Regions from separate parts of the Endozoicomonas montiporae CL-33 genome, predicted to be linked through region 2. Evidence: predicted binding sites of a transcription regulator. Region 2 holds the regulator's gene; the other holds the start of a gene.
What was found. Region 2 encodes PhoB, which activates phosphate uptake and scavenging genes when phosphate is short. Its sites were predicted from a motif close to TGTCATANNNNTGTCANA; they were not measured.
Positions count from the first base shown of each region.

Region 1: EZMO1_RS03060 (Na/Pi symporter) is a predicted target of PhoB. The motif match lies at 1,396-1,413, and genes of this name have one in related genera.

Region 1 covers NZ_CP013251.1:684,852-688,526, forward strand. The annotation lists gene EZMO1_RS03055 (TonB-dependent copper receptor) at 1-133, shown strand, start outside; gene EZMO1_RS03060 (Na/Pi symporter) at 189-1,346, opposite strand; gene EZMO1_RS03065 (hypothetical protein) at 1,566-2,216, shown strand; gene EZMO1_RS03070 (HD domain-containing protein) at 2,428-2,973, shown strand; gene EZMO1_RS03075 (heavy metal translocating P-type ATPase) at 3,040-3,675, shown strand, end outside.
Region 2 covers NZ_CP013251.1:5,254,339-5,258,013, forward strand. The annotation lists gene EZMO1_RS24300 (chorismate--pyruvate lyase family protein) at 63-623, shown strand; gene ubiA (4-hydroxybenzoate octaprenyltransferase) at 690-1,598, shown strand; gene phoB (phosphate regulon transcriptional regulator PhoB) at 1,752-2,441, shown strand; gene phoR (phosphate regulon sensor histidine kinase PhoR) at 2,503-3,675, shown strand, end outside.

The sequences.
Region 1 (3,675 bases), 860 kb from region 2:
TGTTGAAAATGTGTTTGACCGAACCTATGCCCTGCATGTCAATCGTGCCAGTCGAGACCCTTTCAATCCGGAAGCATTAAGAGTTAATGAACCGGGCAGGCAAGTATGGGTAGGCCTTGAGGTTCTTTTTTGAACGAAAATGCCCTGCATTGATGAGCAGGGCGTTTTAATGGTCTTCTGGCTATGACTTATTGAGTCACCAAAATTGCCAGAGCCGGTACAACAAAGAATGCCAGTGCCAGGTAGGCAAATGCGTAAGCTTTTCTCTTCACTGCAAGATCGGCCAGCTTGTCAGCTGCATACAGTGGAATCTCGCGCAGAGGCTTGATGCCGTAGATAAAGGCGACTGCAAACAGATTAAAGAACAAATGCACCATGGCAATCGTCATTGCAGGCATAGCTGCATCGGCTGAGATAGCAGTGGCCGCCAGAATAGCTGTGATGGTGGTACCGATATTGGCTCCCAGAGTCACAGGGTACACCTGACGTACGGTGAACAGGCCGCTGCCGACCATAGGCACCATCAGACAAGTGGTGGTGGTAGACGATTGAACCATAACAGTCATTGCAGCACCGGAAGCAATGCCTGAAACAGGGCCGCGACCAATGGATTTTTCCAGAACGTTCTTTGCTCTGCCGGTCATTACTTTCTTCAGCAGTTTACCCAGACGCACCACTGCCGAGAAAATCAGGAAGATACCAAAGGCAATCATCGCCAGACCACCCAGAGTGGCATCAGGCAACAGGTTGGCAAAGCCTTTAACGATGTCTTCAGCCGGAGCAGTCAAGAATTTCACGATATTGAAATTCATGCTCATGTCCTGACCACCCACCAGCATTTCTGCTATGGACAGGGAAAGTTTGCTCAGGAATCCGGTCATCAGTTCCAGCGGCAGAATAATCAGTACAGCCAGATAATTAAAGAAGTCATGAATGGTAGATGCTGCAAAAGCCCGCTTGAACTCTTTATTGCAGCCCATGTGACCAAGGCTGACGACAGTGTTTGTGATGGTCGTACCGATATTGGCACCCATAATCATCGGGATTGCCATATGTACGGGCAGACCGCCAGCGACCAGACCCACAATAATAGACGTCACCGTACTGGAAGACTGTACCAGTGCTGTTGCCAGCGTACCGGCAATCAGAGCCAGAAATGCGTTGTTCGCAAAGTTAAACAGTTCCGCAGCGTTGCCGCCCACCACCATTTTAAAACCGGAACCGACCACGCTCACTGCAACCAGCAGGCCGTAAATCCAGAGAATTACCTTTAACCAGATGCGCCCATAATGGCGGGTCATCATCTTGTCATTTGAACCGGTATTGAGTGCTGTCATTTCAGACATGTGTGTGCACCTTAGTGCGTTAATGATGATGGCGAAGGTAAAGGGTTTATGTTTCAGTAATATTACAGTCCTGACATTTTACTGAAATAATGTGACAGACTGTTTAGATTGGAGGGGCCACTGTTGAGTTCTGGTTCAAATTCAACTCAATAAAACTTGTTTTCTGTTTGTGAAAACTGGTATTGATTAAATAGTCATCAATAAGACAAGGAATGTCTGATGAAGAAGCAAATTATTCCCTTTGCAGGTTTGTTGCTATTAGCAGACGGTACTCATGCGACCACTACGGATGTGGGAGCAGGGTTAGGTACACTGGGTGGACAGCTGACATTTACCAATACCATGGACGAGGAGTATGCACTGAGGCTGCAGGTAAATGGCTTCAAATATAATTATGAGTTTAAAGAAAGCGGTGTCACTTATGAGGGTGATCTGAAACTGGTCAGTGCAGGCGTTTTGGGAGACTGGCACCCCTGGAAAAGTGACTTTCGTTTTACTCTGGGGGCTTATTACAATGGCAGCCAAATGGATGCTGATGCAAAAGCCAGCAATGGTACGATCAGCATTAATGGTACTGCCTATGACGTCAATACAATAGGCGGGTTGGAAGCTGATCTGAATGTCAAAGAGTTCAGTCCTTATATTGGCTTGGGCTTTGGTGGAGTATTAGGCGAAAGTCGTTTTCTTTACAGTTTTGATATCGGTGTACTGTATCAGGGCAAGCCGGATATTGGACTCAAAACTACAAAAAGTGTGAATGATGCGACACTGGCCGCCAATATAGAAGCACAACGGAAAAAGTTGGAAGACGAACTGAAAACGTTCCGCTGGTATCCGGTGGTCGGGTTTGCGATTCATTACCCGTTCTGAATGGTTTTGCGTCTTAGTGGGTTTGGCAATGGGATGATTGCGCTATAGTCGATACCGATAATTTGAATGACTGGTATTGTCTGTGGCTTTCAAGTATTTGCTTATCAGTTGTTGGTTTTTTCTCTGCTCCACGCTGCTTTCTGCGAGCGAAGTTTCACCCTGTCAGCCTTATTCTCTGGCGCCCCCGAATCATGAATACAGAGAACTGCTTATGCAGGATTGTCTTCAGTATATCGAAACCAGAGCGCGAGATTTCTACCGCAAGCAGGACGTTTTTCATAATGAAAGACATGGTGAGCGGGTTGTTGCTTACGCCCTGAGCATCAACCGGGTCGAGCAGGCAGACCGGTTTCTGGTTGAAGCAGGAGCCTGGCTGCATCAGTTTCATGACCACCTGCATGAGCTGCGGCAGCTGCTGGATAGCACAGGACTTGATGAGTTTATAAAAGAGCAGTTGTTTCAGATTGTCAGGTTGTGTCGTCCACACCTTATTAATGAGCAATCGCCGCTTGCTGCCAGAGTCGTGTTTGATGCTGATGCCATGGATCTGATGGGCGCTTACGGTATCACCAGAGAACTGTCCTGTAACCTGCAGATCAGGGGTATGAACTATCAACAGGCAGTTCAAGCCACCCGTGATGTACAACGCCTGTTTGAAGAAACGCTAAGCACTCCGACCGGCAAAGCGCTTGCCCATGATCAAATTGTTGCTGCCAGAGCTTTCTGGTCTGATTTCGACCTTCATAGCTCCCCTTGACCTTCCAGTGACGGGAAGGTTTATCCTTCACATTAGTGAATCAATTAATTAATGGGAGCAGGTCGTATGAAACTCGAGACGATCAGCCTGTCTGTACCCGACATGAGTTGTGCAGGCTGTGTAGCTAAAGTCGAAAAGGCGCTTAAATCTGTTGAGCATGTCCACGATGCCCGGGTCAACCTTGCAGAAAAAACCGCAGAAGTGGATGTGGACTGTCAGCCTGATATTGTGGCTCTGTTGCAGTCGCTCGAAGCCATCGGCAAGCCTGGCTCGTTGATTGACAGTGAAGAAGACAATCGTCGTCAACAGGAACAGCGTGATAAGGAACGCTATCGCTATCTGTTGAAACACGGCTTGTTTGCTCTGGCAGTCAGCATTCCATTGATGTTGTCGATGTTCTTTATCCCGATGAGTGTTCATACGCCACAGGATCAGTGGCTATGGGGCAGTGTGGGGATTGTAACACTGGGCATTCTGGTGTTTTCCGGGCGTCACTTCTTTAAAGGGCTGGTGGATTCGATTCGCCACGGCTCTGCTTCCATGGATACGCTGATTGCACTGGGCACCGGAACCGCCTGGATTTATTCCATGGCGGTTGTGCTCTGGCCCGAATGGTTTCCTGTCGCGGCCCGGCATGTGTATTTTGAAGCCTCTGCCATGATCATTGGTCTGATCAACCTCGGGCAGGCGATGGAGTTGCGG
Region 2 (3,675 bases):
CAGTCCCCTCTTTTTAAGTGCTATTGTGTTCGGGAAGCCAGTAGACCAGACGAATACAACAAATGCCACTTACAGATTTTGCTGACCAGACTTGGCAACCCAAACCAGTACATGGTCATGAGTGCATCAATGACATTCCGGAACCTTACAGAACTTGGTTGCTTGATTCGGGATCACTGACGCAACGGCTGAAATCGATGTGCACCAAGGAATTCAGAGTCAGGGTGCTTAAACACGAATGGGGCATTCCTCCCCGTTCAGAGCAAGATTTTCTGGGCTGCAATCATGAGATGGCCAGCATTCGGCAAGTGCTACTAATGGTTGATGACCAGCCCAGAGTGTTTGCTCGAAGCGTACTGCCTGCAACCAGCCTGACCGGCGCAAACCGGGAATTATTGGAGCTGGGCGACCGCCCTCTCGGAGAGTTTCTTTTTAAGCAGCCTTCGCTGGAGCGTGGTCCTATTGAAATCGACAGACTTTCAGCCAGCCAATTCAATGACTATCTAGATAAACCGTACCAAAAAGAACAAAGCTGGGGCAGACGTTCTCTGTTTCTCCTGAACGGCAAAGCGATTTCGGTCTGTGAGTTTTTCCTACCGGAATACGATCTCACCCCTATGTAGGAGTACTTATAAAAAGCCTAACCTGTTAGACTGATGCCCAAGCCAGTTGCAACAATGATAATCATTATGACGTATCTCAAAAAGCTGGCGGGGGACTCTTTCAATCTTCACTCTTTATCGGTTCGTTACCCCCGCGTAAAGGATTTTGTCCAGCTATGTCGGCTGGATCGCCCTATTGGCATTTATCTTTTGCTATGGCCCACGCTTTGGGCTTTGTGGATGGCTGCAGAAGGTCTGCCAAGCCTGAAAAACCTGTTAATTTTTATTGCCGGTGTGGTTCTGATGCGCAGTGCAGGTTGCGTCATCAACGACTATGCGGATCGTGACTTTGACGGCAGTGTGAAGAGAACCAATAACCGCCCGCTGGTAACAGGAAAAATCCACAAAAAGGAAGCTTTACTGCTTTTCTCCGGGCTGGTCATCCTGTCGTTTTTTCTTGTGCTACTGACCAACCCTCTGACCATAATGCTCTCTCTGGGTGGCCTGGCTCTTGCTGCTATTTACCCCTTTGCCAAGCGTTTCACGCACTTGCCCCAGGTGGTGCTAGGGGCCGCCTTTGGCTGGGCTATTCCAATGGCCTATGCAGCAGAGAGTGGAACGATAAGTCAGGTTGGCTGGTTATTATTTCTTGGTAACGTGTTCTGGACGGTCGGCTATGACACACAGTATGCCATGGTGGATCGTGATGATGATGTGAAGATTGGCATTAAATCGACTGCGATATTATTTGGAGATCTGGACAATATCATCATCGGAATTCTTCAATGCCTCGCCATTGCAACATTAGTGATGGTCGGTATTCAGGCAGGACTTGGCTGGAGTTTTTATGTTTCGTTGCTGATTGCGACCGGTTTATTTACCCATCAGCAGTTACGTACGCAACACCGTGAAAGAATGAACTGTTTTAAAGCATTTCTCAGCAATCATTGGGTAGGAGCCGTGATTTTCTTGGGCATTGCTTTCAGTTATGTTTAAGCCTTTTTAAGCTTCCACAAAAAAGGAGTGTCATCTGTTTGTAACATTTGGGCGTTGTAATGGCGCAAATAGGAGGAATCTGTCTGGTGAAACAGATTGTCTGATTCCACTACCAATAAGACGCAACGGATGAGACACGAAAGGTGAACAGGCATGTCAGGAAGAACAATTCTCATCGTCGATGATGAAGAACCCATCAGGGAAATGGTCTCTGTCGCTTTGGAAATGGCGGGTTATAACTGTCTGGAAGCGGCAGACGCCAAGCAAGCCCATGCCCAGGTGGTTGATAATAAACCCGACCTTATTTTGCTGGACTGGATGTTACCCGACATTTCCGGTATTGAATTTGCACGACGCTTAAAGCGTAATGAACTGACTTCTGAAATTCCTATTGTCATGCTGACCGCGAAAGGCGAGGAAGATCATAAAATTCAGGGCTTGGAAACCGGTGCAGACGACTACATTGTTAAACCCTTCTCACCACGGGAATTGGCAGCTCGCTTAAAAGCCGTACTTCGTCGTGCAGGAGGGTTAGATGCCCAGAGTCCGATTGTCATAAAAGGCCTTGAGCTTGATCCGGTCAGCCATCGCGTCAGCATCGACGGAAACCCGGCAGAAATGGGGCCTACCGAATACCGCCTGCTGCAGTTTTTCCTGACTCATCAGGAACGTGCTTATACCAGGGGGCAGCTGTTGGATCAGGTGTGGGGCGGCAATGTCTATGTGGAAGAACGAACCGTTGACGTTCATATCCGTCGTCTGCGAAAAGCACTGGGGTCTGACTATGAAGGCTTTGTGCAGACAGTGCGCGGGACGGGCTACCGATTCTCGTTAAAAGTTTAAGACTGTCAGGAAGTATTTATACCGAATACTTCCTTAACCAAAACTCGAAAAAAGATCCGGAATGACCAGTATTACCAAATCTTACGTCCTGAGCCGAATGCTGTTGTTTTCAAGTGTCGGTTTTTGTCTCGGCTGGCTTCTGGGCAATGCTTTTTTGGGACTTTCCGTTGTATTGGCAGGCTATTGCCTGTGGAGTGTGAAAGAGTTATTCCGGTTAATGGACTGGTTAAATGCTGCGAGAGATCGTAACGAAGAGCCTCCTGAAAGCAAGGGGTTGTGGGGTGAGATATTTGATGGAATATACCGCCTGCAAAAACACCATGGTCGTGCACGTCGTCGCCTTTCCACTGTGATTGACCGGATTCAGTCATCAACATCGGCACTGAAAGATGCCGTGGTCATGGTAGATCGCCATAACAACCTTGAGTGGTGGAATAATGCTGCAGAAGATCTTTTGGGTTTCAAAATGCCTGACGATCAGGGGCAGCCTGTAACAAACCTTCTGCGAGATCCCCGTTTTGTGGATTATTTTGAGCAGGGGCGTTATCAAAAACCCTTGCAAATTCCCTCACCTCTGAATGATGAGTATCAGGTTGAAATCAACATCACGGTTTACGGTCGTGGTAATCGAATGTTGATTGTCCGCGATGTCACCCGGCTGTTGCAGTTGGAAACCATGCGTAAGGATTTTGTAGCTAACGTATCCCATGAACTCAGAACACCATTGACGGTTATTTCAGGCTATCTGGAAACCCTGATCGACGGTGTACACGACCAAAACCTTCCGCCCATCTGGGGCAATGCAATGAACCGTATGCAGGAGCAATCGCTGCGTATGCAGGGGCTGGTGCAGGATCTTTTAACACTGTCCAAACTGGAAGCGGCTGAAATTGATGACGACAGTGCAGTCCAGCTCAAACCAATGCTTCATGCAATTGTTGAAGATGGTAAGGCATTAAGTGGCGAGAGCCAGCATAAGATTCGACTGGAATGTCCTGAACAGGCCGAGATTGCAGGAAGTGCTCATGAGTTGAGAAGTGCCTTTTCAAATCTGGTATTCAATGCTGTTCGCTATACCCCGGCCGGAGGCAAAATTTATGTACGTTGGTGGCAGGATGAAGACCGTGGTCATTTAATGGTAGAAGACAACGGTGTTGGTATTGACCCGGTCCATATTCCCCGTCTGACCGAACGTTTTTACCGGGTGGATAAAAGTCGCAGTCATGCTACCGGT